2 regions of the Janibacter sp. RAF52 genome follow, and region 2 is predicted to be linked to the other one. Evidence: riboswitches for the same ligand, from Rfam matches in the RefSeq annotation. Region 2 holds a riboswitch; the other holds the start of a gene.

The links. Region 2 has a riboswitch for S-adenosylmethionine ahead of ssuE (NADPH-dependent FMN reductase). Riboswitches for the same ligand answer to the same signal wherever they lie in the genome.
Region 1: linked by a shared signal. The riboswitch ahead of AB4Y78_RS01290 (bifunctional o-acetylhomoserine/o-acetylserine sulfhydrylase) and the one ahead of ssuE (NADPH-dependent FMN reductase) in region 2 are both predicted to bind S-adenosylmethionine.

The regions. Positions count from the first base shown of each region.
Region 1 is NZ_JBFRDY010000001.1:270,816-276,215, forward strand. Features, by position in the region: gene AB4Y78_RS01270 (hypothetical protein) at 90-527, shown strand; gene AB4Y78_RS01275 (carboxyl transferase domain-containing protein) at 544-2,028, opposite strand; gene AB4Y78_RS01280 (hypothetical protein) at 2,071-2,439, shown strand; gene AB4Y78_RS01285 (hypothetical protein) at 2,426-2,827, shown strand; SAM riboswitch class IV at 2,876-2,988, shown strand; gene AB4Y78_RS01290 (bifunctional o-acetylhomoserine/o-acetylserine sulfhydrylase) at 3,004-4,320, shown strand; gene AB4Y78_RS01295 (hypothetical protein) at 4,490-4,792, shown strand; gene AB4Y78_RS01300 (hypothetical protein) at 4,792-5,400, shown strand, end outside.
Region 2 is NZ_JBFRDY010000001.1:483,673-489,072, reverse strand. Features, by position in the region: gene AB4Y78_RS02320 (ABC transporter ATP-binding protein) at 1-738, opposite strand, end outside; gene AB4Y78_RS02315 (ABC transporter substrate-binding protein) at 735-1,778, opposite strand; gene ssuE (NADPH-dependent FMN reductase) at 1,778-2,377, opposite strand; SAM riboswitch class IV at 2,686-2,802, opposite strand; gene AB4Y78_RS02305 (class II 3-deoxy-7-phosphoheptulonate synthase) at 3,188-4,513, opposite strand; gene AB4Y78_RS02300 (response regulator) at 4,603-5,289, opposite strand; gene macS (MacS family sensor histidine kinase) at 5,286-5,400, opposite strand, start outside.

The sequences.
Region 1 (5,400 bases), 210 kb from region 2:
GTGGCTCACACTACCCACCGCGTCGACTGCGCCGGGCCGTTGTGGAAAACCTCGCGGCGGGCTGCGCCGACCCGGCCACACTGCAGGGCATGAGCTTCGACGACCTGCCCAGTGACTGGCCCACCCGACCCCTGACCGACCCGACGATCGCCCGCGACGTCGTCGACCTCGTCGTGCGCGAGAGCGACCGCGAGAGCGGCTCGCTGACGATCCTGCTGTGCGACGAGACCTGCCGCATGATCCAGCCGATCACGATCGGCGAGCTCGGCGGTACCGACCTGCCGGCGAGCGAGCGGCGCCGCCCCTTCGACCTCGTCGTCGGTGGCCTCGTCGAGCGTCTCGGCGGCCTCGTCGTCGCGATCGGCCGGCCCCACGGCCTCGAGCCCGACGACGAGGCACGGGCCTGGCACGAGGCGGCGATCGCCTCCTGCCGCGAGCTCGACGTCCCACTGCTCGCGACCTACCTCGCGACCGATCGCGCCGTCGTCGAGATGCCGGTGTGGGACGGGCTGGCGATCGCCGGTTGATCGACCCGACGCCGCCTCACTCGTGCGCGGACCGACCGAGCAGCTCGTCGACCTGGGCGGCCACCTCCGCGCCGATCGCCCGGGTGAAGCCCTCCGGGTCCTCGTGGGCCGCGGGGGACTCCTCGACGATGACGTCGACGAGCCCGTCCTCGAGCATGTGTCGGGCGCCGACCCGCTGGCGGGCGGCGAGCAGAGCGGCGTGCTCGGTGTCCTTGAAGACGATGGCGCTCGCCCCCTCCGGCGGCAGCGGCGAGAGCCAGGCATTGCCGGCGGCGACGACCCGCTGCGCGGGCAGCAGCGCCAGCGCGCCCCCGCCGGTGCCCTCGCCGAGCAGCACGGACACGCTCGGCACGTCGAGCGCCGTCATGTCGGCGATGCACCGGGCGATCTCCCCGGCGAGAGCGCCCTCCTCCGCCCGGGGGGAGAGGTCGGCGCCGGGGGTGTCGATGACGGTCACGAGGGGCAGGCCGAGCTCGCGGGCCATCCGCATGCCGCGACGGGCCTCGCGCAGCGCGGCCGGGCCCATCGACTCGGCGACCTGGTAGCGGCGGTCCTGGCCGACGAGCACGCACGGCCGCGAGCCGAAGGAGGCCAGAGCGAGCATGACCCCCTTGTCCGACTCGCCGTAGCCCGTGCCGTTGAGCGGGATGACGTCGTCTGCGGCGTGCCGCAGCAGCTCCCGCACACCGGGGCGGTCCCCCCTTCGGGTCGTCTCGATGGCCCCCCAGACCGCGGCGACCTCCTCCTCGTCGGGCTCCGGCCGCGAGACGAAGGGAGCGATCCGCCACGTCGGGTGCTCGGTCGGGTCGGCGTGCCGGTGGGTCGTCGCCGACAGCATCGTCAGGGCGCGCGCCGCGATGCCGGCCAGCTCCTCGAGGGGGACGACGGCGTCGACGATGCCCTTGTCCACGAGGTTTTCGGCGACTTGGACGCCCTCCGGGAAGGGGACGCCGTTGACCGTCTCGTAGACGACCGGGCCGAGGAAGCCGATGAGCGCCCCGGGCTCGGCGATCGTCATGTGAGCCAGCGACCCCCACGAGGCGAAGACGCCGCCGGTCGTCGGGTGCCGCAGGTAGGCGAGGTAGGGCAGGCCGGCCGCCTTGTGCGCCACGACCGCGGCCGAGATGTCGACCATCGTCATGAAGGCCGGGGTGCCCTCCTGCATCCGCGTACCACCGCTGGCGGTCGCCGCGATGAGTGGCAGCCGCTCGGTCGTCGCACGCCGGACCGCCGAGACGATCCGGCCCGCGGCCGCCCGTCCGATCGACCCGCCGAGGAAGCGGAACTCGCCGACGATGAGGGCGACGTCGTGACCCTGGATCCGGGCCCGCCCGGTGAGGATCGACTCGTCGGTGCCGGCGCGCTCGGCCGCGGCCGCCATCGCCGACCGGTAGGTGTCGTCGAGGCCGGAGGTGTCGATCGGCTCGTCCCACGTGACGAAGCTGTCCGGGTCGACGACCGCGTCGATGAGCTGCTGGGCACCAGGGCGCTGGGGACTCATGGCAGTGATGGTGCCACCCACGAGGGTGGGTAACCTTGCCCGGTGCTTGTGCCCCTGACCACTGCCGTGATGGTCGCCGTCGCCGCCCTCGGGCTCGTGGCCCTGATCTACCTCGCGCTCGACCGCCCCGTCGACGACGGGCTCCTGCTCGTCGCGGCGCTCGTCGAGCTGGGTCTGCTCGTGCTCGCGGTGACGACGGCGGTCGTCCACGGCCGCGTCACCGGGACGGGGGAGGGCGCGACGATGCTCGCCTACGCCCTGACCCTCCCGATCATCCCGCCGGTCGTCGTCTTCATCGCCCTCAAGGAAAAGACCCGCTGGGCCATGGGCGTCGTCATCGCCGGTGCCTTCACCGTCGGGGTCATGACCTACCGCATCCTCCAGATCTGGCAGACCAGTGGCCCCGCCTGAGGTCAGCACCGGGACCGGGCCGGGCCGGGTCGTCGTCGCCGTCTACGGAGTGCTCGCGCTCGCCGCGACCGGGCGCTCGATCCTGCAGATCACCCAGTACTTCGACCGGGCCCCGCTCGCCTACGTGCTGTCGGCGTGCGCCGCCCTCATCTACGTCGTCGCGACCATCGCCCTGGCGAAGGGGGGACCCTCCGGTGCCCGCGTGGCCACCGGCGCGATCCTCGTCGAAGCGGTCGGCGTCGTCACCGTCGGGACCCTGTCCTTCGTGCGGCCCGAGCTCTTCCCCGACAAGACCGTCTGGTCCCACTACGGGTCCGGCTACGGCTACCTGCCGCTCGTCCTCCCCTTCGTCGGGCTGTGGTGGCTCCACCGGGTGCGCGCCCGCTAGGTGAGACGGAGGCTGGTGCGCGCCAGCCCTTTTCCTATCATCGCAGCAGGTCTTGAGCGCCAGCGCGAAGCCCCGGCTCGCTGGCCGGCAACCCTCCTCCGCGGTGGGGTGCCCCGGGAGACGACCTGGTCCGCGACGTCCGTCGCGGTCAAGCGCGCACATCTCAAGGAGCAGACATGTCCGACCCCTCCACCTGGAGCTTCGAGACCCAGCAGATCCACGCCGGCCAGGCGCCCGACCCGACGACTGGTTCGCGGGCGCTGCCGATCCACGCGACGACCTCCTACGCCTTCAAGGACACCGAGCAGGCGGCGAACCTCTTCGCGCTCAAGGAGTTCGGCAACATCTACACGCGGATCATGAACCCCACCCAGGACGCGGTGGAGCAGAAGATCGCCGCGCTCGAGGGTGGCGTCGGTGCGCTGCTCACGGCGTCGGGCATGTCCGCGACGCACCTCGCCCTGGTCAACATCGCCGAGGCGGGTGACCACATCGTCGCCAGCGCCGCGCTCTACGGCGGCACGATCAACCTGCTGAAGTTCACCCTGCCGAAGTTCGGCATCGAGGTCTCCTTCGTCGAGGACCCGAGCGACCTCGAGCAGTGGCGCGCGGCGGTCAAGCCCAACACCAAGGCCTTCTTCGGCGAGACGATCGGCAACCCCAAGCCGGTCGTGCTCGACATCGCCGGCATCGCCGAGGTCGCCCACGAGGCCGGGGTGCCGCTCGTCGTCGACAACACGATCGCCACGCCCTACGTGCTGCGCCCCCTCGAGCACGGTGCGGACGTCGTCGTCCACTCGGCGACGAAGTACCTCGGCGGCCACGGCACCGCGATCGCCGGCGTCATCGTCGACGGCGGGACCTTCGACTACGCGGCCGACCCGGAGAAGTTCCCCAACTACAACCAGCCCGACCCGAGCTACCACGGGCTGCGCTTCGGCCCCGACCTCGGCGTCAACGGCGCGCTCGGGGCCAACCTGTCCTTCATCCTCAAGGCACGCGTGCAGCTGCTGCGCGACATCGGCCCGGCGATCTCGCCCTTCAACGCCTTCCTCATCGGGCAGGGCATCGAGACGCTCAGCCTGCGCATCGAGCGGCACCTCGACAACACCCGCAAGGTCGTCGACTTCCTCTCCGGCCACGCGCAGGTCGAGGCGGTCAACTGGGCGTCCATCGAGGGCTCGGCGAGCTTCGAGCAGGCGCAGCGCTACACGCCGAAGGGGGCCGGTGCCGTCATCTCCTTCGAGATCGCCGGCGGCCTCGAGGCAGGCAAGAAGTTTGTCGAGGGGCTCACCCTGCACAGCCACCTGGCCAACATCGGTGACGTGCGCTCGCTCGTCATCCACCCGGCCTCGACGACCCACTCGCAGGGTCCGGAGGAGGACCGGCTCGCCGCCGGCGTCACCCCCGGCCTCGTCCGTCTGGCGGTCGGTCTCGAGAGCATCGAGGACATCGTCGCCGACCTCGAGCAGGGCTTCGCCGCCGCGAAGTGATCTTCGGTCCCTGAGGAGGCGAGGAACCTCGGTCCCTGAGGAGGCGAGGAACCTCGGTCCCTGAGGAGGTGAGGAACGAGCCGTCTCGAAGGGCCATCTCGAAGGGCGCACCGAGGGGCCTGTGGAGAACTCCACGGGCCCCTCGGCGTTTTTTCCTAGCGTGTGGGGCATGGGCGGACAACGCATCTCCATCGACAGCGAGGGCATCGCGGGGCTGGGTCGACAACTGACGGCGATCGCCGACTACCTCGAAGAGAAGGCGGCCAAGGCCAACAACGAGGCGGTCGAGACCTTCGGCTTCCCGAGCTGGACCGGCACCCAGGCCTACGAGGCGGCCATCGGTGACTACGAGCGCCGGCGCAAGCAGGCCTGCACGCAGCTGCGTGCGCTCGCGCGCCTCGCCCAGGACGCCGGGTCCTGGTACGTCGAGACCGAGGACCTCGTCGACGAGCGCAACCGGGGGGTCCTCTGATGGCGCTCGAGGACCCGGGGACGATCGAGGAGGGCGACCCCGCCGTCATCCGCGCCGAGGCCGACGAGCTCAAGACCGTCGCGGCCAACATCCACACCGTCGTCAACCTGCTGCGCACCGTCTCGACGAAAGGGGTGTGGGACTCGTGCTCGGGGACGATGTTCGAGCGGGAGGTCGGCACGACGCCGAGCGACCTCGTCGCCATCGCCAACCGGCTGAGCGGTGCCGAGCGGATCATCCGCCCCTACGCCGACCGGCTCGAGGAGAGCCAGGCGACCCTCAAGCGGCTCCGGGGGCGCTACGACACCAACACCGCCACCGCGCAGGCCCGCAAGGAGCGCCTGGCGACGATGACGCCGGAGGACCCGGAGTACGTGACGGTCGAGCGGGAGTACCGGGCCGCCGCCAACTCGCGGGAGATGAACCGGCGCGGCTTCGCCCGTGAGGCCGACGCCGCGGCGGCCGACGAGCACGCCGTTGCCGCGAGCCTGTCCGTCGTGGGGTCGGACCTGTCGGACGAGCGGCTCTACAACACCTTCGAGCAGTCGAGCCGGGTCGGGACGAGCTCGCTCGCCACCAACCCGGTCTCAGGCTTCGTCAAGCCCATG
Region 2 (5,400 bases):
GAAGTCCGGGTCCGAGCGCAGGTCGCGCTCGCCCTCGCGGTCACCCAGGTCGATGTCGACGACCTGCTTGAGCCGCCCGGGCCGCGAGGAGAGGATCGCGACGCGCTGGCCGAGGTAGACCGCCTCCTCGATGCCGTGGGTGATGAAGACGGCGGTCGTGCCGGTGGTGCGCCAGATCCGCAGCAGCTCGTCCTGCAGCTGCTCGCGGGTCTGGGCGTCGAGCGCGGCGAAGGGCTCGTCCATGAGGAGGATCCCCGGCTCGTAGGCGAGGCTGCGGGCGATCGCGACGCGCTGCTTCATGCCGCCCGAGAGCTCGTGCGGGAGCCGGTCCTCGGAGCCGGAGAGCCCGACGAGGGCGAGGTACTCGCGCGCCCGCTCGGTGCGCTCCTTGCGGGTGAGCGGCAGCTGCTCGAGCCCGAAGGTGACATTGGCCAATGCCGTGCGCCACGGAAACAGGGCGTACTGCTGGAAGACGACGCCGCGGTCCAGGCCGGGTCCCGTGACGGGTGTGCCGTCGACGAGCACCTCCCCGCTGGTGGGCGTGCTCAGCCCGCCGAGCAGGTCGAGCAGGGTGGTCTTGCCCGACCCGCTCGGTCCGACGAGGGTGAGGAACTCCCCTGCCGGGACGGTGAGGCTGATGTCCTCGACGGCCCGCAGCACGCTCGCGCGCGGCTGGTCCTTCGTCGGGCGGACGACGAACTCCTTGGTGACGTGGCGCAGCTCGATGCTCGAGGTCACTTCGTCCCCTCCTTGGCCAGGTCGTTGTACTCGTTGGTGTAGATCGACGCCGGGTCGAGGTCTGCCTGGTCGACGATCCCGGTGCTCTCCAGCCAGGCCGCCCACTGGGTGAAGTCCTCGTCGGAGACCGCCCCGCCCTTCGCCGGGACACCGGTGCTCTTCCAGAAGCGGACGTTGTCGGTGCTCTCGTTGCGGTCGCGGCCCTCGATGATCCGCTCGAAGCGCGCGTGGACGGTGGCGCGGGGTGTCCTGCGGGCCCACTCGATCGCCTTGGCGACACCGGTGGTGAACTCGCGGACGGCGCCCGGGTGCTGGTCGATGAAGTCGTCACGCAGCACGTACTGGCCGCCGTTGAGCTCGTGACCGAGCACCTCGGTGTCGCGCACGAGCTCGCGGATGTCGGGCTGCGAGAGCGCCCGGTCCTGCAGGACCCCGCCGAGGGCACCGACGTCGATCTGCCGGCGACGGATGGCCTCCTCGGTGTCGTTGGGTGGCAGGACGACGAGCTGCACCTGGTCGATCTCCCGGCTGGTGAGGCCGGCCGTGGTCAGCCAGGTCTCGATGAAGGCCTCGGCGTGGGCCCCCAGCGTGTTGACGGCGATCTTCTTGCCGACGAGGTCCTTGGGCCTGCGGATTCCGCTGTCCTTGCGGACGTAGAGGCCCTGGTAGGACTTCTTGTCCGAGCCGTAGTAGTTGATGACCGCGGTGATCGGCGACCCGGCCTGCGCGAGCTTGACGATCGCTCCGGAGAATGCGCCACCGACATCGGTCTGCCCGGTCGCGACGGACTGGATGTCCTGTGGCCCGCTCACCGTCGCGCCGACGTACTCGAGGTCGATGGTCGGGAAGTAGCCGAGGTCGTCGGCCAGCTCGGGGAAGGTGACGTTGTTGGCGCTGCCCTGGTATCGGAAGGTCACGCGGCCCCCGGGCCCGGTGCCTGCGGCATCGCTCGTGGGCAGGGTGCAGCCGGCGAGGGCGGAGGTCGTCGCGATCCCGGCGAGGCCGAGCAGGACGGAGCGGCGTGAGGTGTGGGTGCTCATCAGGCCACCGCCACGGAGCGCGCGAGGAGGTCGCCGCGGTGGGCGGCCTCCGCGGCCGCGACGAGCGAGCGACCGGCGACGGCGTCGAGGAAGACGCGGGTCACCTCGGCCAGCGGGCCGGCGGCGGACTCGGCGATGCTCACCTCACCGCCGTCGTGTCGGGTGACCTCGGAGGCGAGGACGAACCACCCCGGCGTGATGGCGCTCGGCGCGAGGCTGGCGAGCACGGGGCGCAGGGCGTAGTCCACCGCGAGGACGTGGGCGGGGCTGCCGCCGGTGGCGATCGGCAGGACCACCTTGTCCTTGAGCCCGGTCTGCGGCAGCAGGTCGAGGAAGGCCTTGAGCAGGCCGCTGTACGCCGCCTTGTAGACCGGCGTCGAGACGATGACGGCATCGGCGCGGGCCAGGGTGCAGGCCGCGCGAGCGATGTCGTCGTCGTCCGTGTCGGCTCGCAGGAGCGGCTCGGCGGGCAGGTCCCGCAAGACGATCGGGGCGATGAGGTGACCGGCGCGCTGCACGCGGTGCGACAGGTCGCCGAGGACCGCCTCGGTCCGCGACGAGGTGGACGGACTGCTGGAGATGGTGGCGATGACAGCCATGGGGGTGCCTCTCTGTGGGCATGACGGATCGACGGTCGACGAAGGGGGTCTCGTCACCGGACCGGGGTTGGTGGGGGTGATGTCGCATTTCCCTAGGGAAACGCGCAGGTGGCGCCGCATCTCCCTAGGGAAATGCGCAGGTGGGGCCGTATTTCCCTAGGGAAATACGGGTTCAGGTCAGCGACAGAGCGCGCTGTTGACCCTCAGCAGGTCGACGTGGCGCCGCAGCGCCGGGCGCAGCGACCGCGGTGCGGTCCTGGCAGTGGTGCTCATGGGAGATCCCGTTTCTCGTCGGGAGGCCGGCGAGGGCCTCGCGCTTGCTCCGACCGGAAGTGACCGGAGCCAGGTCCTCACCCGGAGCACCCCACCGCGAGTTGGAGGGTTGCTGTCCAGCGAGCCGGGGCTTGACGCTGGAACTCGTGACCTGATGAAGAACCTACGCAGATCCATCTCCTACTGCAAGAGCAGGAGTTGCCTGTCTCGCGATCCGGACCCCACGAGTGCCCTTGTCCCCCAACGGGACCCAGCTGACTCGACAGGTGGTTGTGTGGTCAACCGGTAGCGCCGGGTGCCGGCAGCGCCCGGTGAGCGCCGCCGGCTCGCTGAACTCCCTGTTCAACACACAACCATCAGCAGGACGAAGGGGGCGCCGCCGCCAGCACGACGAAGGGTGGGGTCGACGCGACTCAAGGAAAAGTCCGGACTGCCTGCGCCCCGTGAGAGGCAGACCAAGCGGTCCGGACTTTTTCCCCAGCATCGACCCCACCCTTCGCCGGGCGGCCCGGTCTTCGGCAGGTCGGACGAGAGGGCTCAGCCCTGGCTGAGCATCTCCGCCGTGAGGAAGGCCAGCTCGAGACTCTGCTGGTGGTTCAGGCGCGGGTCGCACACGCTCTCGTAGCGCTTGTTGAGGTCCTCGTCGAGGATCCGCTCGGCGCCGCCGAGGCACTCGGTGACGTCGTTGCCGGTGAGCTCGACGTGCAGACCGCCGGGGACGGTGCCGAGCGCGCGGTGCACCTCGAAGAAGCCGCGGACCTCGTCGACGACGTCCTCGAAGTCACGCGTCTTGAAGCCGGACGCCGACTCGAAGGTGTTGCCGTGCATCGGGTCGCAGATCCAGGTGACCATCGCACCGGAGTCGCGGACCTTTTCGACGATGGCGGGCATCGCCTCGCGGATCTTGCCGGCACCCATGCGGGTGATGAAGGTCAGGCGGCCGGGCTCGCGGTGCGGGTCGAGCAGGTCGATGATCCGCAGCAGCTCGTCGGGGTCGGCCTTGTCGGAGACCTTCATGCCGATGGGGTTGCGGATCCGGCTGACGAAGTCGAGATGCGCGTGGTCGATCTGACGCGTCCGCTCCCCGATCCACAGGAAGTGACCCGAGGTGTCGTAGAGGTTGCCGGTGCGCGAGTCGACGCGGGTCATCGGGCGCTCGTAGTCGAGGAGCAGCGCCTCGTGGGCGGACCAGAACTCGGTCGCCCGCATCGCCTCGAAGTCGACACCGCAGGCGGCCATGAAGCGCATCGCCTTGTCGATCTCGCGGGCCAGGCCCTCGTAGCGCCGGTTGGCGGCGTTGGAGACGAAGCCGACATTCCAGTCGTGCACGCGGCGCAGGTCGGCGAAGCCGCCCTGGGTGAAGGCGCGCACGAGGTTCAGCGTCGCCGCACTCGTGTGGTACCCGCGCAGCAGGCGCTGCGGGTCGGGCTCGCGCGACTCGGGGGTGAAGGCGAAGTCGTTGACCATGTCGCCGCGGTAGGCGGGCAGGGTGACGCCGTCGCGGGTCTCGGCGTCCTTGCTGCGGGGCTTGGCGAACTGCCCCGCCATCCGGCCCATCTTGACGACGGGCATGCCAGCGCCGTAGGTGAGCACGGCGGCCATCTGCAGCACGGTCTTGATCCGGTCGCGGATGTTGTCGGCGGTGGCGTGGACGAAGGTCTCGGCGCAGTCGCCACCCTGGAGCACGAAGGCCTCACCGACGGACGCCGCAGCCATCCGGTCGCGCAGGTCGTCGCACTCGCCGGCGAAGACGAGCGGTGGATAGGTCGCCAGCTGCGCCACGGCACTGTCGAGGGCCGCACGGTCCGGCCAGCTCGGCTGCTGCGCGGCAGGCAGGTCGCTGTCGATGGTGGCGGCGGTCATGGGGGCGGGCACTGCAGTGGTCACCCCCACAGGATAGGCCGGGCGTGGCGGCGCCTCGGCACCCGTCCACGCACAGGACCGAAGGGAGGTCACTCCGGCTTGTCGAGTCCCCGGCTGATCGCGAAGCGGGTGAGCTCGACCCGGTTGTGCAGGTGGAGCTTGCCGAGGATGTTCTGCACGTGGTTCTGCACCGTCCGGTGCGAGATGACCAGGTCGGCGGCGATCTCCTTGGCCGTCATCCCCATGGCGACGTAGCGCAGGATCTCCGTCTCGCGCTCGGTGAGCTCCGGCACGGGCGAGCTGGGCTCGGCGGTCGCCGGCTCCGGCTCGGTGCGTGCCCGGCTGCTCATCTCGCGGAACTCGCCGAGGACGAGCCCGGCCAGACCGGGGGTGAAGACGGCGTCGCCGGCACCGGTCGCCGTGACGGCGTCACGGATCTCCGCGGGCGAGGCGGACTTGACGAGGTAGCCACTCGCCCCGGCCTTGACGGCCGCGAGCACGTCCGGCTCCTCGCCGCTGGCCGAGAGGATGAGCACCTTGGTCGTCAGGTCGCCGATGGCGGTGCACACCTCGTCGCCGCGCATCTCGGGCAGGTTGAGGTCGAGGACGAGCACGTCGGGGACGGTGGCGCGGGTGCGGCGCACCGTCGAGGGCCCGTCGGCGGCGGTGCCCACGATCTCGAAGCCGGCCTCCTCGAGGTCTCGGACGAGGGCATCCCGCCACAGCGGGTGGTCGTCGGCGACGAGGACCTTCAGGGGTGTGCTGGGCTCGCTCATGGGGTGGAGCCTGCCACGTGATGGGCCGGCACGGTGAGGGTGACGGTCGTGCCGCCGGTGCCGGGCGAGCGCCAGCTGGCGTCGCCGCCGAGGTCGAGCATGCGCCCGCGG